DNA from 4 places in the Pseudoalteromonas sp. SWXJZ10B genome. Region 4 is predicted to be linked to each of the others. Evidence: predicted binding sites of a transcription regulator. Region 4 holds the regulator's gene; each other region holds the start of a gene.

Region 1 (7,786 bases), on a different contig from region 4:
GTTCACTGTGTTTTTTATATAAATACCATGAACATTTAAAAGTCAATTTGGAGGCCGGTCTTATTTTAACTTGTTTAGGTGGCCCAAATGAAAAAATGAGGTACAAAGCGAGTAAACGTAAAAATACATTATTTGATAAATTACTCGATATGGAATGCCCCAATAAATGGGTGACAATTCCATTTTCTCCTTTAAATGGATCGGATGAAAGGCAATATTGTGCACCAGGCTTTAATCTTCCAATGGGGCAAGTGAGCCGAACCAGCTATGGGAATTATAGCGGATACCACAATTCATTAGATGATAAAGAGTTTATGGATATTAATGCTGTCATAGCATCTATTGATGAAATTGAATCGTTACTTATTAAAGCTGAATATGGTGGAAAGGTAACTAACTTATGCCCGTTTGGTGAGCCGCAATTAGGTAAAAGAGGTTTGTATCCGAATTTGAACTCACATCTTAGTAACCAAAAATCAAGTGACTCCATGTTAGATGGGCGTGAAGAGCTTAATGCAATTTTAACTATTTTAAGCGAAGCTGATGGCACAAAAGATATGGCTGATATCGCACTAGCTATGGATATGAGCTTATTTGAACTAACTAGTATTATTAATAAGTTAGAGAGTCATGGGTTAATCGAATTTAATAAGGAATAAAAGTGATGAGTATTGTTTTTATATGTGGATCTCATCCACGGCATGCTTATATTGCGAAGGTACTCGCAGAAACAGGTTATTTAAAGCATTTAATTATTGAAACGAGAGAAGAGCACGTACCTTCTCCACCGGATTCATTGAGCGAAGAATTAAAAGTATTATTTAATCATCACTTTAGAGAGAGAAGCCGCGTTGAAACATTATTTTTTGGGAAAACAGTATGGCCTAATGTGCCAATAACGAAAGTAACAAAAAATGAACTTGATTCGGCACAAGTAAAAGAAATCATAGCTAAGCATGCAACTACCCTTTTAATTTCTTATGGTTGTCATAAGTTGAGTACTGATACTTTGAGTAATGCAACAAAACATAAGTGGAATTGCCATGGTGGTCTCTCTCCTTGGTATAAAGGAGCTATCACTCATTTTTGGCCTAGTTACTTATTAGAACCACAAATGACAGGAATGACTGTTCATAAACTAACTCAAGAGCTTGATGGTGGCGAAATTATACATCAATGCGTATCGCCTTTAGTGAGAGGTGATACGCTTCATAAATTAGCGGCGAGAGCTGTCGTTGAGTTATCAAAAGAATTGCCACAACTTGTTAAGTTAGCGATAGAGAAAGAAGAGATCCCCTCTAAAGTAAATAATAGTAGTGGTATGCTTTGGCGATCTGCACAGTGGTATCCTCATCATCTGGAAGTTATATATAAGCATTTTGAAGATAAAATTGTTGATGCATATTTAGATAATAAACTTATAAATAAAGAACCAGAACTATTTAGACAGTTCTAATATATCTTAAAATATAATGTTTAGAATGTTAGTGTCATTTTTTCGGCGTCTTAAAATTACTGTAATTCAATGAAATTAAAGGTAATTAAATTTGGTACAAATTGTGCAGTAGTCAGGTATAGATGTTTTTATTGAGATTTGATTATGGCCCTTGCTAGCGTGCTAAAACCACAGTTTTTTTCTGCAAATCAGTATAACCCATGTTTACTTCAAGAGGAGTACATTGGTGAATTAAGCGATCTGCGCAAGCAAGCAAGTTGGCTTTCGCATTTGGTTGATACCATGCCAGCAGGCGTGGTTGTACTTGATGGCAAAGGGTTGATTGCAAAAGCGAATCAAATAGCGATTGATATGCTTGGTGAGCCACTTGAAGGCGAACGCTGGTTTAACGTAATTCAGCGCTCTTTTAGGCCACATCAAGATGATGGTCATGAAGTGTCTTTAAAAGACGGGCGCTTAATAAAACTTGATATTACAGCTTTAGCACCAGAGCCTGGGCAACTTATTTTAATGACGGATTTAACCGAAACTCGCCGCTTACAAAAACGTGTTGCACATATGCAGCGATTAAGCGCGCTGGGCAAAATGGTTGCATCATTAGCGCACCAAGTACGTACGCCGCTCTCAGCCGCTATGCTGTACGCTGCTAATTTAGGGTCTAAGCGCTTACCCGAAGCATCTCGCGATAACTTTCAAACAAAGTTAATGTCGCGTTTAAAAGATTTAGAAACTCAAGTGAACGACATGCTGTTATTTGCTAAAAGTGGCGATCAGCAAGTTGTTGAGCAAGTTTCAATGCAGCAGCTTTTAACAGAAGTTAAAGCGGGCGCTGATGCGATGGTCGCACTTAATGAAAGTGAGCTGGATGTAAGCTTACCAGAACCCGATATACAAATAGTTGGTAATAAAACGGCATTGGCCAGTGCTATTCAAAATCTTGTGCACAATAGTATTCAAGTTATCGGCGGCGGTGCAAAAGTAAAAATTAGCGCACAAAGAGATTTAAAAGATTTAGATATGGTTCGTATTAGTGTGAGCGACAATGGCCCCGGTGTTGATTTAAGCCAAAGCGATAAAATTTTTGAACCATTTTTTACTACAAAAAGTCAGGGCACAGGTTTAGGACTTGCTGTAGTGAGTTCGGTAGCTAGTGCGCACCAAGGCCGTGTTGATGTGACCAATAATACGCAGGGTGGTGCCTGCTTTAGCTTGTTACTGCCTATTAAGGCAACATCTAAACTAGAGGGTTCATTATGAGTAACACTATTTTAGTTGTCGAAGATGACGCTGGGCTTCGTGAAGCCTTAATAGATACCCTTGAAATGTCGGGTATTGAATGTGTTGCAGCTAACAGTGCTGAGCAAGCAATGTTACTGCTTAAAAAAGAACAATTTTCGCTTGTTGTAAGCGACGTGCAAATGGGCGCAATGAGTGGACTTGATTTACTACGCAGTATTAAATTAAACCACCCTGATTTACCTGTATTGATGATGACGGCGTACGCCACAATTGACGATGCGGTAGAAGCCATGCGCCTAGGTGCAATTGACTACATGGCTAAACCATTTGCACCTGAAGTGCTGTTAAATATGGTGAGCCGTTATTTGCCTGAAAAAGCAAAAGAAACCGACGGACCTATTGTTGCCGACCCAACTAGTATTCAATTATTGGAGCTTGCGAGTAAAGTCGCACGCTCTGATGCAAGTGTAATGGTACTTGGCCCAAGTGGTTCAGGTAAGGAAGTACTCGCTCGTTATATTCATGATAAGTCGAGCCGATGTAATGAGCCTTTTGTAGCGATTAACTGCGCGGCTATTCCTGAAAACATGCTCGAAGCCACGTTATTTGGTTACGAAAAAGGAGCTTTTACGGGCGCGATTCAAGCATGTCCGGGTAAGTTTGAGCAAGCACAAGGCGGTACTATTTTACTTGATGAAATTACTGAGATGGACTTAGGGCTACAAGCTAAACTTTTACGCGTACTGCAAGAGCGTGAAGTAGAGCGTTTAGGGGGTCGTAAAACAATCCAGCTCGATGTACGTATTTTGGCAACCAGTAATCGTGATTTAAAAGAAGCCGTGTCTGAAAATCAGTTTAGAGAAGATTTATATTACAGGCTTAATGTTTTTCCACTAATGTGGCGTCCATTGTGCCAACGCCCTGGCGATATTATTGTATTGGCTAAGCATTTAATTGAGCGCCATATAAGTAAAAGCAAAGAGCCTATGGCGTATTTAGATAAAGCTGCCGAGCAAAAGTTACTGGCTCACGCGTGGCCTGGTAATGTGCGCGAACTTGATAACGTTATACAGCGTGCACTTATATTGCGAAGTGGCGATACAATAAACGAGCATGCTATTTTTATCGAAAACTTAGTATCTAATAACTTTGTTATGGAGCCATCATTGGCACCAGCGCAAACAGTATCGCCAACAGAATTAGCTCACGCAGATAAAGGTGTTGATAAAAGCACGTTAAGCTCTGCATATTATGATGAAAAATCGCATGTTGAGGTTGAACCTAAGCAAGGCTTACTAGCGGCGGATACCGGTAGTTATAAAGATGAGCTTAAAGACAAAGAGCATCGCATTATTTTAGAAACCCTTGCACGTTGCCAAGGCAAGCGTAAAGACGTTGCCGAAACGTTGGGCATAAGCCCACGAACTTTACGTTATAAACTAGCGCAAATGCGCGATTTAGGTATTTCACTTCCTGTATAGCCTCCTATAAACCCTAAGTTTGCGTTGCGAACTTAGGGTTGTCAAAACTCTGACTAACACAAATTAAAGTTAACCTATTGTATTTTAATGATTAATTATTTGGCATGCTTTGTGCTTTATTACTTGTAAGAGTTCACTGCGTGTCAGAGATAAATTATGAAAATTCAAAACAGTGCTGTATTTCAAGAAATGCAATCAATGGCTTTAGAAGCCGGCCGTAATAATCAAATAAATAAATTGCCGACTCAAGTTCAACCTACTTCTACTTCCCAGTTTGGCGACATGCTAAGTGATGCACTAAATTCAGTGCATGGATTACAACAAGATGCCGCTCAAAAAGTAACAGCAGTTGAGATGGGTGATCGAAGTGTATCGCTTGCTGAGGCGATGATTGCTTCTCAAAAATCGTCAGTTGCTTTTGAGGCTACAGTACAGGTTCGTAATAAACTTGTTGAAGCTTATAAAGAAATCATGAACATGCCTGTTTAATTAGGTAGTGGAGAATTATTGTGGCGCAATCTAACCAATCTACAGACCTAGCACTTGCTGGTGGCGGTATTGACCAAAGTGGTGGTGATGATCAACAAGAACAAAAGTCAGGCTACTTAAGTGCTTTAAATGGTGTTGATGTATTGCGCCAAGTAACATTGGTTATAGCATTGGCTATTTGTTTAGCTATCGCGATTTTTATTATTATTTGGGCTCGTCAGCCAGATATGCGCCCGTTAGGCAAAATGCAAACTGAAGAGCTGATTCAAACGCTCGACTTTTTAGATGCGCAACAAATTGAATATCAACTAGATGGCAATGTGGTATCGGTTGATGAAAGCGAATACCAAAATATTAAATTGTTAATGACCCGCGAAGGGTTAGAGCAAGGGCCAGCATCTGGCTCTGATATAATTATGCAAGATATGGGCTTTGGTGTAAGCCAACGCTTAGAGCGCGAACGCCTAAAACATGGCCGCGAGCAACAACTTGCCCGCACCATTGAAGAGCTTAATAATATTACTCGCGCCAAAGTATTGTTAGCTATTCCTAAAGAAAACGTATTTGCGCGTAGAGAGAAAAAACCATCAGCAACTGTTGTATTAACGCTTAAGCGTGGTCGCTCACTTGACCGTGAAGAAGTAGATTCTGTTGTTGATATGATTGCTTCGGCAGTACAGGGTTTAGAGCCTATGCGAGTTACTGTTACCGATCAAAATGGTCGATTACTAAATTCAGGTTCGCAAAGCTCATTAGCAGCACGCTCTCGTAAAGAATACGATTTAGAACGTAAGCGCGAACAAGAGTACCTTGAAAAAATAGACAGTATTTTAATACCGGTTGTTGGACTTGCAAACTATACAGCTCAAGTTGATTTGAGTATGGACTTTAGCTCGATTGAGGAAACTCAAAAGCGTTATAACCCAGACCTACCAGCGGTTAGAAGCGAAACCACATTTGAAGAAAATAACATTGGCGGCCTAGCTGTTGGTATTCCAGGTGCGCTTACAAATCAGCCACCGTTAAACTCGAACATTCCTGAGGTTGCGGGGCAAGGTGGTGCAGGCACAGCTACATCACCAACACGCAGCCACAAAGAAGCAACGCGTAATTATGAACTCGACACTACAATTTCTCATAAGCGCCAGCAAAGTGGTGTAATACGTAGAATAAGCGTATCAGTTGCTGTTGACTACATTGCTAAAGTGGGAGAAAACGGTGAAACAACCATGACTCCACGCTCGGTAGAGGCATTGTCAAATATTCGTCGCTTACTACAAGGTGGTGTAGGTTTTGATATGCAACGTGGTGATGCACTTGAAGTCGTAACAGTGCCGTTTGTACGTGAAGAAACAAATTTAGCAATAGAAGTGCCACTGTGGGAACAAGACTGGTTTATGAAAATAGCCCGCCTTGTATTAGGCGCCTTAGTTATCATTGTATTGATAATGGCAGTAGTAAAACCAATGCTTAAACGCTTAATTTACCCAGACGATACACTAGAAGAATACGACGAAGATGCATTAAGTTCAGGCGTAGATATTGGCGACAACACGCTTGATATGCTAAATAAAGACTTTGATTCTGCTTCGGTTGGTTTCTCAAGTGATGGTACACTGCAGTTACCGGATTTACATGGCGACGAAGATTTACTTAAAGCAATTCGTGCCCTTGTAGCTAACGAACCAGAACTATCATCACAAGTAGTCAAAGCGTGGTTAACAGAAGATGACTGATCAAGAACAAAAACAACTCCCGCCAGCCTTTGATGTTGATAAGCTAGATGGGGTAGATAAAGCCGCTATATTACTTTTGAGTTTATCAGAAGAAGATGCCGCGCAAATCCTTAAACACTTAGAACCTAAACAGGTGCAAAAAGTGGGTATGGCGATGGCTGGGTTACAGGACTTATCACAAGCTAAGATTAGCGCTGTACACAACTTGTTTATAGAACAAATTCAAAGCTTTAGTACCATTGGTTTTCAGTCAGAAGACTTTATTAAAAAAGCGCTTACAGCAGCACTTGGTGAAGACAAAGCCGCTAGCCTTATTGACCAAATTGTTATGGGCTCAGGCGCTAAAGGCTTGGATTCATTAAAATGGATGGACTCTAAGCAGGTAGCAAACATTATTCGTAATGAGCATCCACAAATTCAAACCATTGTATTATCGTACTTAGAGCCAGAGCAGTCTGCTGAGATTATTGCTCAGTTCCCTGAAAAAGTGCGCTTAGATTTAACCATGCGTATTGCAAACCTCGAAGAAGTTCAGCCGGCAGCACTGCAAGAGCTAAACGAAATTATGGAAAAACAATTTGCCGGCCAAGCAGGTGCACAAGCCGCTAAAATGGGTGGCTTAAAAGCAGCTGCAGATATTATGAACTACCTAGATACCAACGTAGAAGGGCAGTTAATGGACTCTATTCGTGAACATGACGAAGAGATGTCGCAGCAAATTCAAGATCTTATGTTTGTGTTTGAAAACTTAATGGATGTTGAAGACCGTGGTATTCAAGCAATCCTACGAGAAGTACAACAAGACGTATTAATGAAAGCAATTAAGGGCACCGACGATGCGCTTAAAGACAAAATACTGGGCAATATGTCTAAGCGTGCAGCCGAAATGCTTGCTGATGATTTAGAGGCTATGGCACCGGTACGTATAAGCGAAGTAGAAGCGGCGCAAAAAGAGATTTTATCAACAGCGCGTCGTTTATCTGACTCAGGTGAAATTCAGCTGGGCGGCGGCGGTGGCGAGGAGTTCCTGTAAACTATGAGCAAACTCAAAGGACGCACACTTCGGGCTGATGAAGCAGATGAATTATTAAAAAACTGGGCTATTCCAGATGTAGCACCAGATGAGAGCAGCTTTGGCAATCGCTCTACGGCTTACGGCACACCGCTTAGTGAGTTGTACAAAAAAGAATTAGCCGAAGAAATGCCTATTGATGAGCCACAAGAACCAGAGCTCCCTGCGCTTACCATGGTTGAGCTTGAACGCATTAGACAAGACGCGTACGAAGAAGGCCTTAAGCAAGGTCATGAGCAAGGCTACATAGACGGTTTTGAAAAAGGCGTTGGCGAAGGTAAAGAAGCAGGCTACAAAGAAGGCTTAGAACAAG
Region 2 (7,786 bases), on a different contig from region 4:
GTTCTTGTAGTTCTTTACGTAGGCGCTGTTTGTCTTTTATTGCTTCTATTTCACGCCATTTTCTTTTTTTATTTTTCTGAGAGGTTTTCCTTGTTGTATCTGGTCCTTCTAATATCTCTAATATATCGTTTAGGCTATCCATGAACTTCTCCTATTGATTTTATTGACCTCAAGAATACCTATACCACAGGCCTAGTTAAAATAGAATAAAAAAGTGACAGTTATGTTACATAAGTGTGATTAATTGATGAAGGTTTATACGAAGATTATATGAAGTCGATATGAAGATTATATAGAGGGATAGCGTATTTTAGGCATAAAAAAACGCCGCTATTGCGACGTTTTTAAAACACGATTATAGCAAATTACATTGCTTTAAAGCGCGCCTCTAGTTGTTCTTGTGCATCAGCAAAAGAGCGAATACCTTCAGCTAGTTTTTCAGTAGCCATAGCATCTTGGTTATGTAACCAACGGAACTGTGCTTCTGTTAATGGCTCTGGTTTTGGCTCTTGTGGAACATCGCTTTCAAGCAAATATTCTTGTGCGCCTTCAAGGTTACCTAAATCTTCTAAAAGATTAGGGCTAATAGTTAGCTTGTCACAACCTGTAAGTGCAATAATTTCGCCTGTATTACGGAAACTTGCACCCATCACAACTGTTTTGTAGTCATGACGTTTGTAAAATTCAAAAATGCTGCGTACAGACTGAACACCTGGATCTTGTAGCGGATCGGTTGGTTTTTCCATACCGTTAGCAACGTGCCAATCTAAAATACGGCCAACAAATGGCGAAATTAGAAATACGTTTGCATCGGCACACGCGCGAGCTTGGGCATCGCTAAATAATAAAGTAAGGTTACATTTAGTCCCTTCTTTTTCTAGTTGCTCAGCGGCTTTAATACCTTCCCATGTAGACGCTACTTTAATTAAAATTTTGTCTTTGCTTACACCTTCTTTTTCGTAAAGGCTAAGTAGGGTATGTGCTTTATCAATCGTAGCTTGCGTATTAAACGAAAGGCGTGCATCTACTTCAGTCGAAATATAACCAGGTACAATAGCGCTAATTTCTTTACCTAGTAATACGGCAAAGTAATCACATGCTAGTTCAAGTTGTTTAGCAGGCTCTTGCTCGGTTTCTTTTGCGTAGCTCCAAGCTTTATCTAAGTAAGGCTTATATGCTTCAATCTCGCTCGCTTTTAATAAAAGCGACGGGTTTGTAGTTGCATCTTCTGGTTGATGCTTTTTAATAGCTTCAATATCACCAGTGTCGGCCACAATAGATGAATGTTGTTTTAGCCTTTGTAGAGCTGAAGTCATTTGCTTTCCTCATTCCAAGCAAGTTAAAAGAAAAATCTAATCACTCTTAATATATATAATCCATACTGCAACAGTGTGACAATGCTTGATAGGTCTTATGTCCTTATCAATAGAAAAACGGCAATGCATGGGTTATTAAGAGAGGATTTATTTAAACAAAACGTGCTTTTCGTTTCATTTAATGTTGAAATTGACACTAAATAAATTACAAGTCAATAGCTAACTATGATCACTGTTATTTCACCTGCAAAAAATCTTGATTACGAAACGCCACCCGCAACAGACAAGTTCACTCAGCCTGAATTACTAGAGCACAGCGAAGAGCTCATGAAAGTATGCCGTGAACTAACACCAGCGCAAATTGGCAGTTTAATGAAAATTAGCGACAAGCTATCTGGGCTTAACGCAGCACGCTTTAGTGAGTGGGCGCAGCCGTTTACACAAAGTAATGCTAAACAAGCCGCACTTGCCTTTAATGGTGATGTATACGGTGGTTTAGATGCAAGTACACTTAAAACTAGTGAGCTTGATTACGCACAAAACCATTTACGTATACTTTCAGGTTTATACGGCTTATTAAAACCACTTGATTTAATGCAAGCTTACCGTCTTGAAATGGGCACCAAGCTCGAAAATTCACGTGGCAAAAACTTATACGAGTTTTGGGGCAGCGTAATAGCGAATAAACTAAACGACGTATTAAAAGCGCAAGACGCACAATATTTAGTTAACCTTGCTTCAAACGAATACTTTAAAGCGGTAGATAAAAAAGCGCTTAATGCACAAATTATTACCCCACACTTTAAAGATTGTAAAAACGGCCAATACAAAGTAATTAGCTTTTACGCTAAAAAAGCACGCGGCATGATGGCGCGCTACATTATCGAAAATAAAGTAACGCAGTTAAGCCAACTTAAAGAGTTTACGGTAGCAGGTTATTACTTTAGCCCAGAGGCAACAGTTAAAGAGCTTGAGCCGGTATTTATGCGCGACGAACAAAATTAGGTCATAAGCTTAAATAAAAAATTTAAAAGCCATGCATTGCATGGCTTTTTTGATGTTGGCGTTATATTTGCAATCTCATCTAATATTAATGAGAACACTAATTAAATAGGTGCAAATAAAATGATCAGCATTCCGTCAATTGACGAAGCCGAAAAACTAATAGAAGAAAAGCTCGGAGGGTGGTTTGATGTTGTAATAAGTCATATCCCTAATTTTATAGTTGCGATACTGATCGCAATTGTGTTTTCAATATTGGCACGCTTTGCTGGCAAGCTGATGAAAAACGTATTACGCCGCTCACTCGACTCAAAACAAATTGCCGACTTAATGGCGTCAATTTTTAAAGTTATTGTGTTGTGCATAGGTTTATTTATAGCGCTCGATTTTGTTGGCTTAAAAGGCACCGTTACTTCGCTACTTGCTGGTGCGGGTATTGTGGGTTTAGCCATTGGTTTTGCGTTTCAAGACATGACCGAAAACCTAATTGCAGGTATAGCAATGGGTGTACGTAAGCCATTTAAAACAGGTGATGTAATAGAAACCGATGATGTGTTTGGTTCGATACATTCTATAAACCTACGTAACACGCTAATAGAGAGCTTTTATGGGCAGTTAATACTGGTACCAAACAAAGTATTATTTAGAAACGTACTAAAAAATTACACCACGCTAGGTGTTAGGCGCATAGAAGTACCCGTAGGTATTTCGTACGGCGACGACATAGAAAAAGCAAAGGACGTCATCGTCGAAAAAATAAATGAATTTGACTTCGTAATACGTAAAGACGAAACCGCTGTATACGCCGAAGGTTTTGGCGACAGCAGCATTAACTTACTGGTGTGGTTTTGGATTAAATACCCAGGCGAGCCTGACTTTATGACGGTACGCCATAAAGGTGTTGTTGCCGTTAAGCAGGCACTCGATGAGGCTGACATTAGTATTCCATTCCCAATTCGTACTTTAGATTTTGGTATTAAAGGCGGCGAAAAACTCGATGCCATGATAAGCGACAAAATAAGCCAGCAGTCATCAAATAAAGACAGTAGCGACGGTACTGACTCTAACCAAAGTGAGTAATTTAGTTAAAGCTCATTAGGCAAAAGCATTGGGAAATAGTTACTTACCAACAGCGCATTTTTACAGAGTAAAAAATGCGCTTTTTAATTAGTTCAAGTCACTTTTCTTTATTCATTAATTATTTTCTCCAGCAGATTTTGTAACGTATTTTTTATAAGGTAAGTTTCCCTTTTATCTATTTATTATGCAATTATTGGTTATACAAGGTGTATTTTTTTTAGATATTAGGGTTACAAACAAATGAAGTTAAGGATTAAATGGTTTACAAAAATAATTTTATTTTCAAGCCTAGTTATTAGCTTTATTTCAGTAGGTAACGAATATAATGCTAAATATGATGTGAGTTATAAATTAAATATAGATAACAATACCGCTGAAATACTTTTTCTCGATAAAAACAAAAACCTTACCTCTACATTAATCTTACCAAATAAAGCGGCATATATTGAAAAAGAGAAGTTACGAGAGTTTTGTAGCTCAGATGATGTTTTATGCCCTAGAAAAAGTTATGAAAGTAACGTTATCACTTGGTCACCTGATAATGAATATTTAGCTGTGTTTGTGGGTAATACAAAAGGGTTTTGGTTTATCCCCAGTAAAGAGATAACAAAAGCCGCATTCAATAAAAATAATGTAGTTAAAGTCGGCGTACATACTCAAAACGATAAAATAAATATTGCTCTATTTCATGGCGCGGCAGGATGGGTTGATAATCATCATTACGTTTTTTCAGCGGGTTTAAGTGGTGACAATTTTGTTTATAAGTTTAACCCAAAAACAAAGGAACTTAAGGGTTTTCCTTTTGAGCTAAATGAAGATTCTACGGTAAGCAGTTTTAAAGAAGTTTTTGTTGAAAGTTTTAATTCACAAAAAAGTAGTTTTAAATTAAGTGATGTTATTCAACAACTAGATAAATTGAAATAACTACAAAAAATAAACATAAAAAAGCGCAGCTTGTGTTGGAGTAACAAGCCGCGCTTATGAATTAGTTATACAAATAAGTTTATGTGGTGCGTATTAAATAACGCTAATTTTGTTACGAATGATTTTAACCCCATCCATATTTTCTAAAAACTTTTGAGCCAGTGCGCGCTGAAAACCAGTTTGTGCTTCACCGTATAAATCTACTTCACCATTTTTTACCTGCACGCGAATATCACTTAACGCTAGGTTAGGATTAGTTCGTAGGGTGTTGGTGATAGCTTGTTGTAAGTTAGGTTGAGTGGCTACACTGCTTACTACGGCCATGTTGGTTGCTGCACTTACTTTTGTAGCGCAAGCTAATAAAAATAAACAACAAAATGATACTAAAGCGATAGTTAACTTGAAGCGGTTCATAACTTAATCCTTACATTACGGTGAATAGTGCAGCCACAATATGGAAATTCCATCGGCTAGGTTATCTTTGTAGTTACAATTTCGGTGCCAATATTAACGCTATGAAATATAAGGGAATTTTATTAATTGGGAATTCAGGTGGGCAAAAATTACATTTAAATGAGTATGAGTTACATGCTTGGGTTACATATGTAACAGATACAAACAGCAGAGCCTGCAAGGCTTGCATTAAAAAGCCGACAAAAGTCGGCTTAGTATAAAAATGTTTTAGGTTACTTTTTCTTTTTAACCTTAGCCTTTTTCTTGGCTTTCATTTTTACTGGATCTTTACGTTTTTTAGCAGGTGGCTTAGCTTCTTTATGCTGTGGCTCAACACCTCTAATTACACGGCGTTTTAATTTTTGTTCAACGTAGCGCTCTACTTTATATAAAATACCAATATCGTGTGCTTCAACTAGCGATATTGCTATCCCTTTTTTACCAGCACGGCCAGTACGACCAATACGGTGTACATATACGTCGGCAGTACGCGGCATATCAAAGTTAATAACGTGGCTGATGTCAGATACATCAATACCACGTGCAGCTACGTCGGTAGCAACTAATATGCTTGTTTTGCCACTGTGGAAGTTTTCCATGGCTTTCATACGTTTGTCTTGTGGCATTTCGCCGCGTAACCAGGCAGCTTTTACATCATTAGTGGTAAGTTCGCCAATCAATGTTTCTAAGCGTTCGCGAGTTTTAACAAACACAATCGCTTTAGTTACGTCAGGGTTTTTTAGCGTATTAACTAATAATTCAAGTTTGTGATGATAATCGTCGGCTAAATGTACCCATTGGTGAATTTTAGCTTTTTCTTTACGTGACGATTCGGCTTCTAATAGAGCTGGGTCGTTTAATGTTTTTTCAGCAAACCTTTCTACGCTGTCACCTTCAAGTGTTGCTGAGAATAAAAAACATTGGCGACGATTTTTAGCTTCGTCACAAATACGGCTCATTTCTTTTTTGAAACCCATGTCTAACATGCGATCTGCTTCATCAATAATAAGCATTTCTACGTGTTCAGCATGAAAATTTTCGGTTTCAAGATATTCCATTAATCGACCTGGTGTGGCGATTAAAATATCGTTATTTTTTTCAAAAATTTCTTTATGTGTGCCGTAGTTAATACCGCCTGTTACTACACCAATTTTTAGGTGTGTGCGTTTAGCTAGCAGTTCACATTGTTCATGAATTTGATAAGCTAACTCACGAGTCGGGGTCATAACGAGTACGCGCGCAAAACCAGGGTCACGACGTGGGAAATCCAGTAAGTACTGAATAGCCGGAATTAAAAATGCCGCTGTTTTACCTGTACCAGTAGGCGCAGATGCTAAAATATCGCGCCCCTGTAGTGCTTCAGGAATAGCTTGTTGTTGAATGCTGGTTGGCGTCTCGTAGCCCATTTTATTAATGGCATCGAGTAGCTTGTTATCAAGATCAAATTCAGAAAATTGCATAGAGTGTCTAAAATAAGGGACAATTACCCTGATTATACGCGCTATGCTGCGCTTGGTGAATGAAAAGGTGAAAAAATGTCTGGTTTTGTATTTAAACAATTTAAAGTTGAACACGACCACTGTGCAATGAAAGTTTCTACCGATGGCATTTTGCTTGGCGCATGGGCTAATTTAAGCGGTGCAAAGTCGTTACTTGATATAGGCACCGGCACCGGCTTACTAGCACTAATGTGTAAGCAGCGCAGTAATGAGCTTGATATAACTGCGGTAGAAATTGACGAAAGCGCCTATACCCAAGCATTACAAAATGTAGCTAATAGCCCGTGGCCAACTATAAGTATTACGCACCAAACTATTCAACGCTTTAGTAGTGAAGTTAAATTTGACGTGGTTATCTCTAATCCACCGTATTTTAATCACAGTTTAAAAGGCGATAATGTTGCGCGTAATACCGCACGCCATACCGACGGCCTAAGTTTTGAAGAGTTAATTAATGCGTTTAAACATTTAAGCCATAGTGGTTCCCGCTTTAGCTTAATACTCCCAAGCGTTGAAGGCGCATTATTTATTGAGCTTGCTACTCAAAATGGGCTTTATTTAAATACTCATTGCCAAGTAAAAGCCACGCCCAATAAAGATATTAGCCGCAGTTTAATGACATTTAGCTACGTAAAAAGCGATATAGAATCATCAATCCTGTGTATTAGAAACTTAGATAATACCTACACTGCTGATTATATAGCCCTATGCAAAGCATTTTATTTGAAAATGTGAAGCAATTGTAAAATAGGAACGAATAACGCAAACTGACTAAAACCTATTGTTGAGAACAGATATGGATAGTCAGTTACCAAAATCTTTTATAATTATACTTGCCGTACTACAGGCTATTGCTCTTACCCTTTTGTATAGCAGTATAGAAAATAATGTGTGGCCAGCAACAAGCCCTACATGGTTAGTCTCACTTATTACATTTTCTATGAGCTTTCCTTTATTAATGCTAATGACCGTTAATAAAAATAATATAAAAACGTCGTTGCTTTTAATCCTTCCTTTTTCCTTGTTGTTATCTTTATTGGGGGCGTATGCTGGCTTTCAGCAAGAGCCTCAAGAGTACGTAAGTAATAACACTTTAATGTCAGTTTTTATTTTTACTAGTTTAATAGCTGGCTTTAAAGGCCTTATGTACATACAACAATTTGGTAGCTCAGAAAATGTTAGTTACAGTCGTTTGTTTAAGCTCTCTTGGCGTAATTTTATAATATTTGGAGAATGCTGGCTGTTTGTACTTATTTTTTGGGGAATTCTAAATTTAGGTGCGGCTTTATTTGATATTTTAGATATAAAATTTTTCTCTGAGCTACTAAGAAATGAATGGTTTTGGATCCCAACCTTAACGCTCGCATTTGCCTTTGCGAGTGTCATATTTAGAAAGCTTTTGAACATTGAAGATAATATCGCTTTTTTACTACAAACTTTAATTAAGTTTTTATTGCCTGTTTTATCAGTTATTTCTCTCGGTTTTTTAGCAACACTTCCTTTTACCGGACT
Region 3 (7,786 bases), on a different contig from region 4:
CAGACACGATCAGGAATGCGACTATCTAAAGGCAGTGCACTTAATTGAGTATTAGTATTTTGCAATGTACCAATCTGCTTAGCTATATAAGCAACGGCCATGTCTTGTAATAAATCTTTACTAAACACTTTAGCTTGCAAAGGGAATACAAAGCACAAGCTAGTAACAAAATAAAAAACACTGTATCTTCTGATTTTTTTTAACAAACTCATAATGTTTCGACTATGCTTATGGTTTCAAACAGGGTATAAATATTTTGCGTCAAAAAGTAGACGCACCCGCGATGTTATGTAGCTTTATAAATAGAAAGCAATTATCGTTCCGTATTATTTGTTTTCTTTAGGAGATTTGAATGGCAGGCATTTTAGACTCAGTAAACCAACGCACACAGTTGGTTGGGCAGAACCGCCTAGAATTACTTTTATTTAAGCTCAGAGGGCGTCAGCGTTTTGGTATTAATGTATTTAAAGTGAGAGAAGTGCTGCAATGCCCTCCACTAACAAGCATGCCAAAATCTAATCCGTATATTCGTGGTGTTGCACATATTCGTGGTCAAACTATTTCAGTAATTGATTTATCAATGGCTGTAGGTGGGCGCCCAATCGACAACATTAAAGACAGCTTTATAATCATTGCTGAATACAATCGCTCTGTGCAAGGGTTTTTAGTGGGCGGAGTTGAACGTATTGTAAATATGAATTGGGAAAAAATAATGCCACCACCATCAGGCGCCGGACGTTATTCATATTTAACAGCAGTGACCGAAATCGAAAATGAATTAGTCGAAATTCTCGATGTAGAAAAAATTCTCAACGAAATTTGCCCAGTAAACACAGAAGTAAGTGCTGAAGTTGCACAAAGCGGCGATATTCAAAAAGATTTAGGCGAACGTATCGTATTTATTGCAGACGACTCTGCTGTTGCGCGTAATCAAGTTAAACGCGCCCTAGAGCCGTTAGGCGTGCAAACAGAGCTTGCCAAAAATGGTAAAGAAGCACTTATAAGATTAAAAGAAATAGCAGAGCTTGATTGTAAAAACGATATTACTGAGCGAGTAGCGTTACTTATCTCAGACGTTGAAATGCCAGAAATGGACGGCTATACCTTAACAGCTGAAATAAAAGCAGATCCCAAACTTGCACCTTTGCATGTTATTTTGCATACCTCTTTGAGTGGTGTTTTTAACCAGGCTATGATTGAAAAAGTCGGGGCAGATGACTTTATTGCTAAATTTAACCCAGACGAATTAGCAACAGCGGTTAAAAAGTGGGTTCATTGTGATTAACAAAAATAGGTGCTACTAACTTGAATAATAAAGATTTGCAGCAAAGTGAATACGACCAGTTTCGTTCGTTTTTAGAGCAGCAATGCGGCATTGTTTTAGGTGAAAACAAACAGTATTTAGTTAAAAGCCGACTTGCTCCGTTAATGACTCGATTTAATGTGGGATCTTTATCGGAGTTGGTTAGTAAAACTCTCGGGCCTCACGAGCGGCAATTAAGAGCCGCAGTGGTTGATGCAATGACCACAAACGAAACGTTGTGGTTTAGAGATCAATACCCGTTTGAGTTGCTCCAAAATAAGCTTTTTCCTGAGTTTAAAGACTTAAGAAGGCCTTTAAAAATTTGGTCTGCTGCCAGCTCATCAGGACAAGAACCCTATTCAATAGCTATGTCAGTAGCTGAATTTAATACTAAGCAACCTGGTGTGCTTCGTATGGGTGCACAAATTATTGGTACCGACATATCTAATACCATGCTTGATATGTGTAAAAATGCAGAATATGACGCGCTTGCACTTGCCAGAGGGTTATCTGCAGAGCGTCGTAAAAAGTTTTTTAAAGACAGCGGCAATGGTATGGCACAAGTAAACGATACAATAAAAAAACAAGTTAGTTTTAGGCACCTGAATTTGCTTGATTCTTACGCGTTAATGGGCAAGTTTGATATTATTTTTTGCCGTAATGTACTTATTTACTTTGCGCCTGAAATAAAAGCTAAAATTATTAATCAGTTTGCACAAGCATTAAACCCAAAAGGGTACTTATTTTTAGGAGCGTCAGAGTCCCTAACTGGTCTAAGTACTGAATTTGATATGGTTAGATGCAACCCCGGTATCATTTACCAAAAGAAATAACTAAGTTAATTCATTTCCCTAAAACGACGCACCAAGCGTCGTTTTTCTATTTAGATACATAGTCTTATAAAAATATAACACTTCCTAATATTAATGGCTTATTTTTTGCTTTATTCATGGGTAAGTCAATTTTTTGGAGAAGGTTATGGCTATCAGTTTTGATAAAGCATTAGGTGTGCATCCGCAAGCCATGTTGATCCGTTCACAGCGAGCTGAATTAATTGCAACTAATATAGCTAACGCTGATACGCCTGGCTATAAAGCAAAAGATATTGATTTTGCCTCTGCATTAAAAGCGGCAAGGTCAACCCAGCAAAGCGGCAATACTATGGTAAGAACTAATGATAAACACATTGGTGGAGGTACTCATAGTATGGGCAGTTCAGAATCATTTCGCTTGCCAAATCAATCAGATACAGGTGATGGTAACTCGGTTGATATACAAGTGGAACGAAACTTGTATACACAGAATGCTATGGAGTATCAGGCCAGCTTGCAATTTTTAAGCGGTAAATTTAAAGGCCTGAATAAAGCTCTCGGTAGTCAAGGATAAAAATTATGAGTTTATATAATGTTTTCGATATTGCAGGTTCGGGTATGAGCGCACAAAACGTTCGCTTAAATACTACAGCTAGTAATATTTCTAATGCTAATACCATTAGTTCATCTCAAGACAAAACGTACCGAGCGCGCCAACCTGTATTTGCGGCTGAGCTAACAAAGGCTTCAGCATCAGTAAGTAACCAACAGGGCTCCGCAGTTGGTGTTAAGGTTTTGGGCATTGTTGAAAGTAATGCACCATTACAAATTGAATATAACCCAAACCATCCAAGTGCGGATGAAAATGGCTATATCTATAAACCCAACGTCAATGTTGTAGAGGAGATGGCAAATATGATTTCTGCCTCTCGTTCTTACCAAACAAACGTGCAAGTTGCTGATGCAGCAAAGCAAATGCTAAGTAAAACACTGTTGCTAGGGCAGCGGTAACCGAGGGTAGGTTATGAGTAATGATATTAGTACATCTTCATCCTATTTAGACTCTATACGCTGGCAAGAATCGCAAGTAGCGACCAGTGATAATGAGAGTGATGCGTTAACACAAGAAGACTTTTTCTCTTTGTTAACTCAGCAATTATCGTTTCAAGATCCCAGTAACCCTGCGGATAACGATCAAATGATTGCGCAAATGACTAGTTTCACAATGGCGCAAGGCATCAGCGATTTAAATTCAAATTTTGATAGCTTAGCGTCATCTATGACATCAAATTCAGCATTGCAAGCATCAACACTTGTTGGCAAGCAAGCTTTACTTGAGTCAAACACCCTGGATTTAAATGAAACGGGTGATGCCAGAGGCTCTGCAGTGGCAGAAGAAGCCGTTGATAACTTAAAAATTAAAGTGACAGATGCATCAGGTCAGCTAGTGAGAACTATTGATATGGGTTCTCAATCAGCAGGTGCAGTACGTTTTGCGTGGGATGGCAAAAATGAAGCCGGTGAGCGTTTACCTGAAGGTGAATACTCAGTAACCGCCGAAGGAAGTACTGACGGCGAATTTTCAAGCTTGCCCATTGCTACATTCAAGAACATTGAAAGCGTTAATATTAATGGCTCAAGTGGCATTATTATTAACACTAAAGAAGGTGCGGTTAGGCTGACAGATGTAGCAGAAATCGCGTAATAAATTTTAGTATTTTTCGCCTGCTAGCAGGCCACAGACTAACAGGTTAGAGGTGAATTATGAGCTTCAATATTGCATTAACCGGCCTTGCTGCCGCGCAAAAAGATTTAGACGTAACGGCAAATAATATTGCAAACGTTAATACCACAGGTTTTAAAGAGTCACGCGCTGAGTTTGCCGATGTTTACGCTTCATCAGTGTTTAGCTCTGGTAAGACTAAAAATGGTGACGGTGTGCAAACAACCATGGTTGCGCAGCAGTTTCACCAAGGCTCACTACAATTTACAAATAACTCACTTGATTTAGCAATCACTGGTGAAGGTTATTTTGCGATGACCGACGATTTATCTTCGCAAGATTTAACATATACACGTGCGGGTGCATTTAAGCTTAACCAAGATAACTTTATGGTTGACGCAAAAGGTAACTTTTTACAAGCATTCCCTGTTGACTCATCTACAGGTGATACAACGTCGGTAAGTTTGAGCACAACTGATCCAATTCAAATCCCTGATTCGTCTGGTTCACCTCGCGCAACAGAAAATGTATTTTTGTCGTTTAACTTAGATGCAACGGCGGATCCAACAGGTCTAGATTTTGACCCTACGTCTAGTGGTACTTATAACTCATCTACGTCAACAACGGTATATGATTCACTAGGTGAACCACATATTTTACAATACTTTTTTGCTAAAGAAGATGATGCCGCAGCAGGTGGTACAGATAACAGTTGGGAAGTATACGCAACACTCGATGGCAAAGTAGTTGATGGCACAACTGGTGGAGAACAAACAACGACACCTTATACACCACTGACTACCCTAGGTTTTAACTCAAGTGGTTTGCCATCAACAACAGGTGGTGTGGCAAATACAAATACAACTACTTTTGATGAAATATTACTACCAGCGGGTTCTGGCGCTGGTTTATCAACATTACTAGACAATGGTGCAACTTTCCCTGGTACTGGTATTGAGCTTAACTGGCGCGATGAAAATAACACGGCAGGACGTATCCCAACTCAGTATTCAAGTGGTTTTGAAGTAAAAGCACTCGATCAAGATGGCTCAACAGTTGGTCGTTTAGCCGGAATTGATATAGGAACAGACGGTAAAATTGTCGCTTCTTACAGTAATGGTGACTCAACATTCCTAGGCCAAGTGGCTATGGTACGTTTTCCAAATTCACAAGGGTTATCACAAGTGGGTGATACAAGCTGGAAGCAAAGTATTGATTCAGGTGAACCTGTAGCGGGTGAAGCTGGTTCGGGTACATTTGGTGGAATTAACTCATCAGCGCTTGAGCAATCAAATACAAACCTTACTAATGAACTCGTAGACTTAATTACTGCACAGCGTAATTATCAAGCAAACTCACGTGCGCTTGAGGTTAACTCAACTATTCAGCAAAGTATTTTGCAGATTCGATAAGCTAAACCCCATTAAATATATTAGGCTGCATTTTTGCAGCCTTTTTTATAAGTCCTCTTTGTAAACCCTTCTAAATACCTCTCAATGTTGCGTCAAATTTAATCTGGCACCTATTTTGCATTTATAAGTTCAGAGATTTTTTATGTGAGTCGATACTATGGACAAAATGGTCTACATTGCGGCCTCTGGCGCTAAGCAAAGCCTACAAGGGCTTGCTTTAAAAGCCAATAATTTGGCAAATGCAAATACAACGGGTTTTAAAGCCGACTTTGCGCAAGCACGTTCTATGCAAGCGTTTGGCGAAGGTTTGCCTACACGTGTATTTTCAATGCAAGAGCGTCCGGGTTCAAACATGGTATCGGGTGGCATTGTTCAAACCGGGCGAGACTTAGATATCGCGATGAGCGATAACGCATGGCTTGCTGTGCAAGATGCCTCCGGTAATGAAGCTTACACAAAAGTGGGTACGTTAAACGTTACTGCTCAAGGCATGCTCGTAACCAGCCATGGTCGTCAAGTTATTGGCGAAGGGGGACCTGTTATTTTACCTGTCCCAGTCGAAAAAATAGGGTTTAGTCAAGATGGCGCTATTCAAGTTCGACCACAAGGCGCTCCCGCTAATTTTTTAGAAGAAATAGACACGCTTAGAGTGGTAGAAGCAAATAGCTCTCAGCTCGAAAAAGGTAACGATGGTTTATTTAGGCCAAAAGCCAATGTAATAGTAGATACCTCTGCCAATGTAAAAGTTTTAAGTGGTTCGCTTGAAATGTCGAATGTGAACCCAGTTCACGAAATGGTCGACATGATAAGCCACCAGCGCCAATTTGAATTACAAGTGAAATTAATGAAAACAGCTGAAGAAATTGACGAGCGTCAAGATCAGCTGTTACGCATTGTTTAACTTTAAAGTGAGGACACGATTATGAATCCAGCATTGTGGATCAGTAAAACGGGGCTAGACGCCCAACAAACCGATATATCGGTTATTTCAAATAACTTAGCGAATGCGAGTACCGTAGGTTACAAAAAAAGTCGCGCTATATTTGAAGATTTACTTTATCAAAATATTAATCAGCCGGGCGGTCGTTCATCGCAAGATACCGAAATGCCATCGGGCCTAATGTTAGGTGCGGGTGCAAAAGTTGTAGCTAACCAAAAAGAGTTTACGCAAGGCAACATGTTGACCACCGAAAACTCACTAGATTGGATGATTTCTGGCGAAGGTTTTTTTGAAGTACTGCAACCAGATGGCAATATTGCTTACTCGCGCAACGGCCAGTTTACTACCGATGGCGATGGACGAATTGTTACATCGGGCGCAGGTTATGTGATTCAGCCAGAAATGAATGTACCAGATGACGCGCAATCAATTACGGTTTCGCAAGACGGCGAAGTATCTGTACGTGTTGCAGGCCAAGCCGATAACGTGGTCATTGGTCAGCTGACTATTAGTGATTTTATTAATCCGTCGGGTCTTGAGCCAATCGGTCAAAATCTTTATACCGAAACCGCTGTAAGTGGTGCGCCGGTACAAGGTAATCCTGGTGTTGAAGGGTTAGGTAGCATTATTCAAGGCTCACTCGAAACTTCAAACGTAAATGTAACTGAAGAGCTCGTAAACCTAATTGAAACTCAGCGTATTTACGAAATGAACTCAAAAGTAATTTCGGCCGTTGACGAAATGATGAGTTATATCAATCAACAGCTTTAATAGAGTAGGGGGAATTATGCGTAATATTATTTTATTTACAGCGGGCACATTATTTTTAAGTGGCTGTATGTCTACGCAAAATAGTGAAGTAGTGCAGGACGACCCTTACTACGCACCTATGTACCCCGAGCCTATTTTAGAGCCGCTGGTAGCCACAGGTTCATTGTTTAATACTCATACATCAAACGACTTATATTCTGATAAAAAAGCGCTACGTACTGGCGATATAATTACGGTTAAATTGCAAGAGTCTACTCAAGCAACAAAAGCCGCTAAAACAGAAACAGACAAAGAAACCGACGCAAGCTTAGACCCAGTGATTGGCTTAGGTGGTCTACCTGTAAATATAGGTGGCGATAGTATTCAGTTTGGCATTGGTAGCGATTCGTCGTTTACGGGCGATTCAAAATCAAACCAATCAAACAGCTTAGTGGGCGATATTTCGGTTAATGTAATGCGCGTTTTACCTAATGGTAACTTAGTTATTCGCGGCGAAAAATGGCTAACGCTTAATACCGGTGAAGAGTTTATTCGTTTAGAAGGGCTAGTACGCCCTCAAGACGTAAGCGCCGATAATACGGTTGAATCAAACCGCATTGCTAATGCACGTATTCAATACTCAGGTAAAGGGCAAACGCAAGAAGCGCAAAGTCCTGGTTGGCTTACACGTTTCTTTAGCAGTTCGCTGTTTCCATTTTAGAGGGTAACAACATGAATAGCCTTAAAGCTTTATGTTTAGTTGCGTTATTGGGTTGGCAGTTTACTGCCAGTGCTGAGCGCATAAAAGATGTGTCTATGGTTGAAGGCGTGCGCTCTAACCAATTA
Region 4 (7,786 bases):
ACAACGTACAAGTCATCGGTACCTTCTGGTAACTCGCCACGTAGCCTAATATACCTAAGTACAACATCAAGCGTAACATCAGGGCGAATGGTCACCGTATCGGTGTTCATTAGCGCGCCAGCAGAACGCTCTTGATACGAAAGTGCTTGTGTTGCACGTTCACGGTCTTGAATGTCCATCGCGCTAACAACGTCTTTATAAACGGTGTCCGGCAGACTACGTAATACTTCACCTAAGTCATCGTGGCCCATATCTTCTGTTGCGGCTGCAATGTGCTTAGGTTCCATTTGGGCAATAATGCCTAAACGAACATCTTCTGAGAGTTCTTCAAGAACATCGCCTTGCACATCAGGATCAACCAACTGCCAAAGGAGTCGGCGAATTTTATGTGGTGATGATTCTAATAATAATGCGGTATCACAAGGAGCTGTTTTTGCGAGCATGCGCCTAACTTGAACAAATTGACCACTATTGAGTGACTTAGTCACCTGTTTTAGTTGCTGTAGTGGGTAATCTTGTTCAAAAGCTTCAGGCATTGGCGTCCTTTATAAATTTTTATATTACTTTATGGGGAGAGGTGAGTTAACTGGCGTCACTAACCGTATTTATTTTATATATCTGTTTTAGTTGGGGCATTAGTAATGCGAGCATTATTTTTATAACTGTTTATTCTTGTTCATTAAAACGTTGTGCTATTAATTCTCCAACAGCATGTAAAGCTTGCTCAGAATCGGGGCCTTTACATACAACTTTTACTTCTTTGCCTTGGCTACTTTCAAGTAACATTAATGCAAGTACGCTATCGCCTGCAGCTTCTTTGTCATCTTGAAATAATGTAATTGTCGCATCAAACTGCACTGCTAATTGGGCAAGCACGGTGGCTGCTCTGGCGTGCAATCCTAATTTGTTTTTTATTAAAAAAGTGTCTTCACAATGCATAACTTACTCTACCTAAGCTGAACAGGTGATTATTCAGCTATATTATTTTTCTTGTTCGCGATGGCGAATTTTAACATTGGGATGTGTCATTGCAAAACTTTCACCGATAGTTTGCGCTAAATATACAGAGCGATGTTGTCCGCCTGTACACCCAATAGCAATGGTTAAATAACTGCGGTTATTTCGCTCTAAGTGCGGTAACCATGTTTGTACAAATGTCTGAATTTGCCATGTGAATTTTTGCACTATGCTGTGATTGGCCAAATAATCTTTAACGGGTTGATCTAACCCATTTAAAGGTTTTAATTCAGGTTCCCAATGTGGATTTGGTAAAAAGCGTGCATCAAATACGTAATCTGCTTCTTTTGGTATACCGTATTTAAAACCAAACGATTCAAATGTGACAATCAGTTGCTTATCTTTTTTACCTAAAATCTTTTCACGAATAGATTCAGCAAGTTGATGAACACTCAAATCAGTTGTATCTATCATAAAGTCGGCGCGGGTGATTAATACATCAAGTAATTCTTTTTCTTTTTTGATGGCTAAATCAAGAGGCAACGAGTCAATTGATAGTGGGTGTAATCTACGAGTTTCAGAAAAACGTTTGATCAATGTTTGGTCGTCGCTATCTAAATAAAATAACGTAGGTTTTGCAAAGCCAGGCAAGTATTCAAGAATATCGTTAAATTCATCTTGTTGTTTAGGGATGTTACGCACATCAATGCTAACAGCAATTTTATCATAGCTATCAGACACACTGCGAACTAATGAAGGAAGCAAGTTAACTGGAATATTATCTACGCAATAATAACCTAAATCTTCTACAACGCGTAAAGCAACCGACTTTCCAGAACCAGAACGGCCGCTTATGATAATTAACTCCATTTAACACCCTTTATAAAACTATGATTGATTGACAATAACTTGGTAAAGCTCAGCATCTGATTTTGCACTGCGTAACTGTTTACAAAAATCTTTGTTGTTTAGTTTATCAGCAATGGTTGCTAGAGTCTTTAAGTGCTGCTGGTTATCGCCATCTGGTACGATGAGTGCGACGAAAATATCAACAGGGCGATTATCGATTGCATCAAAATTTATTGGAGTTTCGCTAACGAGTACTAAAGCCAAAGGCTCTTCTGCACCGCTCATTCTTCCATGAGGAATGGCAATGCCACGCCCTATACCTGTACTACCCAATTTTTCTCTGCTCATTAAAGCATTAAGAATATCTTGTTGCGGTAAATACGGAAGTTTGTCGTGAGCAAGTTCGCTAATGAACTCTAAAATTCTTTTTTTGCTATTAAAAAGGACCGCAGCTTTGCTGCAGTCCTGGCATATAAGTGAGCTTAATTTCATCATATTAGTGTCGAGCAAGCTTCTCTTTGTGTTTAATTACTTGTCGATCGAGCTTGTCGATCAACGAGTCAATGGCGGCATACATATCTTGATGTTCTGTAGAGGCAAATAGCTCAGCACCGCTTACGTGTATGGTGGCTTCTGCTTTTTGATTTAATTTTTCTACATCGAGAATGACATGAACATTATTAATATGATCAGAGTGTCTTTCTAGCTTCGCAAATTTGGTATTAATATAGTCTCTTAGTGAATCGGTTAATTCTACGTGACGACCAGTTAAGTTTAGTTGCATAAGCATTACCCTCTTTTTTTTGCGTCTTAAATCAAACTTTTACGTTGATTTGACGGTGGAATAGCCAGAGATTCGCGGTATTTTGCGATTGTACGTCTCGCTACTTTAATTCCTTGCTCAGCCAATATATCCGCTATTTTGCTATCACTCAATGGTTTTGCTGAGTTTTCTGCTGCGATTAATTTTCGGATAAGCGCACGGATTGCTGTAGATGAACATTCACCACCGTTTTCGGTGCTTACATGGCTTGAGAAAAAATATTTAAGCTCAAATATACCACGGGGTGTGTGCATATACTTTTGGGTTGTTACGCGCGAAATTGTTGATTCGTGCATTTCTACCATTTCAGCAACATCATTTAAAACCATTGGTTTCATGGCTTCAGGACCGTGTTCAAAAAAGCCTTGTTGTTGCTTAACAATACAATTTGTCACTTTTAATAGCGTGTCGTTTCTACTTTCTAAGCTTTTAATAAACCATTTAGCTTCTTGTAAATGCGAGCGAATAAACTGGCTGTCACCACTGGATTTTACAGTGCGAGACATTGCCGCGTATTGGCTATTAACACGAATTTTAGGCATGCTGTCTGGGTTTAACTCAACAACCCAGCGGCCTTTAATTTTTTTAACTGACACATCAGGAATAACATACTCAGATTCTTCTCTTACAATAGTATCTGCAGGTTTAGGGCTAAGAGTATGTATTAATGTCATTACTTCCTTAAGCTCTTCTTCTTTGAGCTTAGTTTTCTTCATTAATGTACGATAGTCACGAGCAGCTAATAAATCAATATGCTCGGTTAAAATCATTTTTGTTTCATTAATGTAAGGTGTTTCTTTATCAAACTGGTTAAGCTGAATACACAAACACTCTTGTAAACTACGTGCAGCAATACCAACAGGATCAAACAGTTGGATGCGTTTTAATACAGCTTCAATTTCATCAAGTTCGACTTCGTTATCATCTTCGTTTTCTTGATTAAAGCTTTCTAAAATCTCTTCGCAGCTTAGTGTTAAAATACCTGAATCATCGACGGCTTCTACAATAGCAATAGCAATAGCTTCGTCTGTAGGGCTAAATGGCGTTAGTTGTAACTGCCACATTAAATACTCATGGAGCGTTTCAGTAGAGGCGCCTTGGTATATTGATTCGTCTTCAGGCATCGGACCCGATGATGCTGCTGGGGCGGCACTCATGTACTCATCCCAACTAACATCCATAGCCATGTCGTCACTTAGCGTGTCTTTTGCAAGTGCTTCACCACTATCTTGTTCGTATTCGCTTGGAGCATCATCGGCAGATGCGCTAACAGTTATGTCATCTGTATCTGCTTTTTGCTCGTTTTTACCTGCAGCGTCTTCTGAATAGTCTGCTTCTTCAACCTCTAATAGCGGGTTGCTGTCGAGAGCTTCTTGTATTTCTTGCTGGAGATCCAATGTACTGAGTTGCAACAAACGAATAGCTTGTTGCAGCTGTGGAGTCATTGTAAGTTGCTGGCCCATGCGCAGCTGTAGTGATTGCCTCATGTATCTCTAACAATCCTTTTATGTTGTTATAATTAATACTAGCAGATGCTTAAAGACATGGCGTAAATGTTACAGCCTAAATTGCTCGCCTAAGTAAACATCGCGTACTGTTTTATCATTTAATACGTGTTCTGGAGTACCTGATGCAATCAGCTCCCCATGAGAAACAATGTAGGCTTTTTCACAAACATCAAGGGTTTCTCTTACGTTATGATCGGTAATTAATACACCAATCCCACGATTTTTAAGATGTTCTATTATTTTCTTTATGTCTAATACCGAAATCGGGTCAACACCTGCAAATGGTTCATCCAGTAATATAAATTTAGGATCTGCTGCCAGCGCACGTGCTATTTCAACACGACGACGTTCGCCACCCGACAATGCCATACCTTGGCTATCACGAATGTGTTGTATGCTAAATTCATCTAATAATTTATCGAGAGTGTCTTCTCTAGCTTGTTTATTTAACTCTTTGCGCGTTTCTAAAATGGCCATTAAGTTTTGATAAACAGTCAGCTTTCTGAATATTGAAGACTCTTGCGGTAAGTAGCCAATGCCTAATCTAGCACGACTATGCATAGGTAAAAGAGTAATATCGTTATCGTCTATCGATATTTTACCTTTGTCGCTAGGTACAAGTCCTACTATCATATAAAACGTGGTAGTTTTACCTGCGCCGTTAGGGCCAAGTAAGCCAACAATACTGCCAGCTTTGACTTCAAGGCCGACGTTTTTTACAACTTCACGGCCTTTATAGCTCTTTGCTAATAGCTCTGCTTTTAATGTGCTCATGGTTGACCTTTGTCGCTTTTTTTACTTTTTTTAGTCTCGATTGGTACTAAAATTGTGTGAACGCGGTCAGTTGAGTTTTCATCTTTTTCGGCACTGATTAGCTGCTGCTCTATATCGTAGGTAATGCTTTTAGCATTTATTTTTTGTCCCGCTTGCGATACTTGTGCATTACCAACAAGCGTTAAAAAACGCTTAGATACATCATAACGTACTTCGTCAGCACTGGCGCTCATAGTCGTGCCATCTGATTGCTTTTCTTCAAAGTGCGCAGGGCTACCTGTAGCAATTAATAATTGTTTATTATCGCCAAGTTCATCGCGTTTATGTACTTCTAAGCGGTCGGCTGTGATACGGCGGTTACCGTGAATAATTTCAACGTTTTTCTCAAAAATCCCGACATTAGCTTTTAATTGACCTTCTTGCTTATCGGCGCTTATTGAAATTTGATTTGCAGCCGGTTGCGTGTTTTGCTCTGCAGCACTACTATTAAACGCTAGTATAAGTGTAGGAATAATAAGTGATTTTAATATTTTATTGGTCATAATATATGGTTCGCGTATGGTTAATTAGTTTTATCACTTCGGTTTTTAAGTCGGCTTCTAGGCCTTTACCAGTGATTTTTAAATTGGGTCCAGTGATGATAACGGGTTGCTCCGAACGCATTGTTAATAGCTTTATATCTACCTGAATATTATCAGCATTGATTTTGTCTATCATGGCGTTATCGGTTAAGTTTTTGGCAACCACATTGCCTTCTAAAATTAATTGTTTGTCTTCGTATAATGTTGCTTCGTCTGCATTTATTTGCCACGTTTGCTTTTCGTTATATAAAGTAAAAATAGGTTTTTCAAAAAACGTAAAACCTAATTGTTGATATAGCTCCATTTTAGCCGCAGTGACTTTGTGGCTAATTTTACCTTGTTCGTCATAGGCTGTTTGTTTGAGTTCTATGGCTATGTAATCAGGCTTGGCAATAACTTCAGGCTCAGTCTGAGGCACAATATTTGTTTGTGTAAAATAAGGGTACCAAAGCCAAACCATACAGCTAATGAATAAAACGCTTAATATTATGCGCGCTGCATTCATGAACTAGTGCCTTGTGTAGTCAATGCTTTACCATTTTCAAGCATAAGTAAGTCGGTGAGCTCTCTTACTGCACCAAAGCCGCCAGGCATTTGCGTTACATAGTGTGATAAACGTTTAATAAGTGGATGGGCATCATTTACTGCAACAGCAAAGCCGACTAATTCCATAACGGGCATGTCAGGACCATCATCACCGATATAAGCAATTTGTTCATCGCTAAGGTTGAGTTTGTCTTTTAGCTCTTGATAGGCAATGAGCTTATTTTCTTGGCCTTGATAAATATGCTGTACGGTTAAGCTGCTCATACGTTGTTGCACTATTTGTGAATGACGACCAGTAATTACAGCCACTTCAAAGCCACTGTTTATAAGCGCTTTAATGCCAAAACCATCTTTTGTATTAAATGCTTTTAGCTCTTCACCTTGATTACCAAGATAAATACGGCCATCAGAAAATACACCATCAATATCGCATATAAGTAGCTTTACTTTTTTAGCGCGTGCTTTTGCATCATCGCTCAGCGGTTGATAGAGTTCTTCAAATTGCATTTATAACACTCCTGCTTTTAATAGGTCTTGCATGTTTAATGCGCCAATAGGTTGGTTTTTATCATTGACGACGATTAAGCCATTTATACGTTTGTGTTCCATAATATTAAGCGCTTCAGCAGCCAAAATATCTTGTGTAGCCGTAGTACATGACTTAGTCATAACAACATCTATTTGTGTTGTATGAATATCAATTCTTTGCTCTAAAATACGACGCAAATCGCCATCGGTAAATAATCCCACGAGCTGCTGATCTTCATCAACAATGGCTGTCATACCTAGCCCTTTAGCAGACATTTCAATAAGGGCGTCTTTAACTGTTTGTGAAACGCTAATAATAGGTGTATTTGCGCCGCTGTGCATAACATCTTTTAAAGTAAGTAATAAGCGCTTGCCTAAACTACCACCTGGGTGAGATAGCGCGAAGTCATCAGCTGTAAACCCGCGAGCTTCTAATAATGCAACTGCCATGGCATCGCCCATCGCAAGCGTTGCAGTGGTACTTGATGTAGGAGCTAGACCCAATGAACAGGCTTCTTTTTCTACTTTAATACACACATGTACATTAGCAAGGGTCGCCATGGTTGATTGCGTATTGCCAGTCATCGATATCATTTTGGCACCAAGTCGTTTTAAAACCGGAATGATATTTAAAACTTCGCTGGTCTCCCCTGAATTAGAAATAAGCATAACCACGTCATTTTTAGTGATCATACCTAAATCACCATGACTTGCTTCACCAGGGTGAACAAAAAATGCTGGACTGCCAGTGCTTGCAAGGGTTGCCGCTATTTTATTGCCAATATGACCTGACTTACCCATACCAATGACAATAATACGGCCTTCGCAGTCGTACATTAATTGGCACGCGTTATGAAAATTTTCATCTACATATTGTGCAATATCACTAAGTGCTTGGCGTTCAACATCTAAAACGCGAAGGCCTTGTTCAATAAAATTTAGCGTTGCCATCATTTACCCTACTTGACTAAAAATATACTCTTGGTAACCCAAAAACGCTATTAGCAATAAGCCGCCTTCTACTCTATTGATACGTTGGGTGCCTCTAAAGTTCAATGACATAATAATTAGGGCAAGTGTTGCGCCAATCATAATTAATACGTCTCGGCTTACTAATGATGGGTCAATGGCAGAAGGGTTAATAATACCGGCAAGTGGTAATACCGCTAGAATATTAAATATGTTTGAGCCAACAATATTACCTAGTGCTAAATCATCTT

What was found. The regulator sigma-54, encoded in region 4, starts transcription at its own class of promoters, with help from an activator protein. The targets are predictions, from matches to a motif close to GTTGGCACGNNNNTNGNNT.
Region 1: the regulator sigma-54 is predicted to act here: its motif matches at 4,275-4,293, upstream of fliE (flagellar hook-basal body complex protein FliE).
Region 2: the regulator sigma-54 is predicted to act here: its motif matches at 4,810-4,828, upstream of I6F54_RS14140 (BON domain-containing protein).
Region 3: the regulator sigma-54 is predicted to act here: its motif matches at 5,353-5,371, upstream of I6F54_RS10880 (flagellar basal body rod protein FlgF).

Annotation. Positions count from the first base shown of each region.
Region 1 covers NZ_JADYXD010000010.1:49,931-57,716, forward strand. Annotated here, with positions in the region: gene I6F54_RS11025 (DUF4910 domain-containing protein) at 1-659, shown strand, start outside; gene I6F54_RS11030 (formyltransferase family protein) at 665-1,456, shown strand; gene I6F54_RS11035 (sensor histidine kinase) at 1,601-2,713, shown strand; gene I6F54_RS11040 (sigma-54-dependent transcriptional regulator) at 2,710-4,176, shown strand; gene fliE (flagellar hook-basal body complex protein FliE) at 4,333-4,665, shown strand; gene fliF (flagellar basal-body MS-ring/collar protein FliF) at 4,686-6,401, shown strand; gene fliG (flagellar motor switch protein FliG) at 6,394-7,434, shown strand; gene fliH (flagellar assembly protein FliH) at 7,438-7,786, shown strand, end outside.
Region 2 covers NZ_JADYXD010000016.1:10,345-18,130, reverse strand. Annotated here, with positions in the region: gene I6F54_RS14165 (DUF3545 family protein) at 1-142, opposite strand, end outside; gene tal (transaldolase) at 366-1,316, opposite strand; gene yaaA (peroxide stress protein YaaA) at 1,542-2,321, shown strand; gene I6F54_RS14150 (mechanosensitive ion channel family protein) at 2,442-3,398, shown strand; gene I6F54_RS14145 (hypothetical protein) at 3,639-4,322, shown strand; gene I6F54_RS14140 (BON domain-containing protein) at 4,416-4,736, opposite strand; gene srmB (ATP-dependent RNA helicase SrmB) at 5,009-6,235, opposite strand; gene I6F54_RS14130 (tRNA1(Val) (adenine(37)-N6)-methyltransferase) at 6,311-7,009, shown strand; gene I6F54_RS14125 (DUF4153 domain-containing protein) at 7,071-7,786, shown strand, end outside.
Region 3 covers NZ_JADYXD010000010.1:8,758-16,543, forward strand. Annotated here, with positions in the region: gene flgA (flagellar basal body P-ring formation chaperone FlgA) at 1-212, opposite strand, end outside; gene I6F54_RS10850 (chemotaxis protein CheV) at 353-1,285, shown strand; gene I6F54_RS10855 (CheR family methyltransferase) at 1,306-2,136, shown strand; gene flgB (flagellar basal body rod protein FlgB) at 2,282-2,689, shown strand; gene flgC (flagellar basal body rod protein FlgC) at 2,695-3,126, shown strand; gene I6F54_RS10870 (flagellar hook assembly protein FlgD) at 3,140-3,820, shown strand; gene flgE (flagellar hook protein FlgE) at 3,880-5,250, shown strand; gene I6F54_RS10880 (flagellar basal body rod protein FlgF) at 5,408-6,151, shown strand; gene flgG (flagellar basal-body rod protein FlgG) at 6,173-6,961, shown strand; gene flgH (flagellar basal body L-ring protein FlgH) at 6,978-7,661, shown strand; gene I6F54_RS10895 (flagellar basal body P-ring protein FlgI) at 7,673-7,786, shown strand, end outside.
Region 4 covers NZ_JADYXD010000003.1:19,119-26,904, forward strand. Annotated here, with positions in the region: gene mgtE (magnesium transporter) at 1-536, opposite strand, end outside; gene I6F54_RS03600 (HPr family phosphocarrier protein) at 667-939, opposite strand; gene rapZ (RNase adapter RapZ) at 982-1,827, opposite strand; gene ptsN (PTS IIA-like nitrogen regulatory protein PtsN) at 1,846-2,298, opposite strand; gene hpf (ribosome hibernation promoting factor) at 2,303-2,590, opposite strand; gene I6F54_RS03620 (RNA polymerase factor sigma-54) at 2,617-4,116, opposite strand; gene lptB (LPS export ABC transporter ATP-binding protein) at 4,186-4,911, opposite strand; gene lptA (lipopolysaccharide transport periplasmic protein LptA) at 4,908-5,453, opposite strand; gene lptC (LPS export ABC transporter periplasmic protein LptC) at 5,443-5,997, opposite strand; gene kdsC (3-deoxy-manno-octulosonate-8-phosphatase KdsC) at 5,994-6,545, opposite strand; gene I6F54_RS03645 (KpsF/GutQ family sugar-phosphate isomerase) at 6,546-7,517, opposite strand; gene I6F54_RS03650 (calcium/sodium antiporter) at 7,521-7,786, opposite strand, start outside.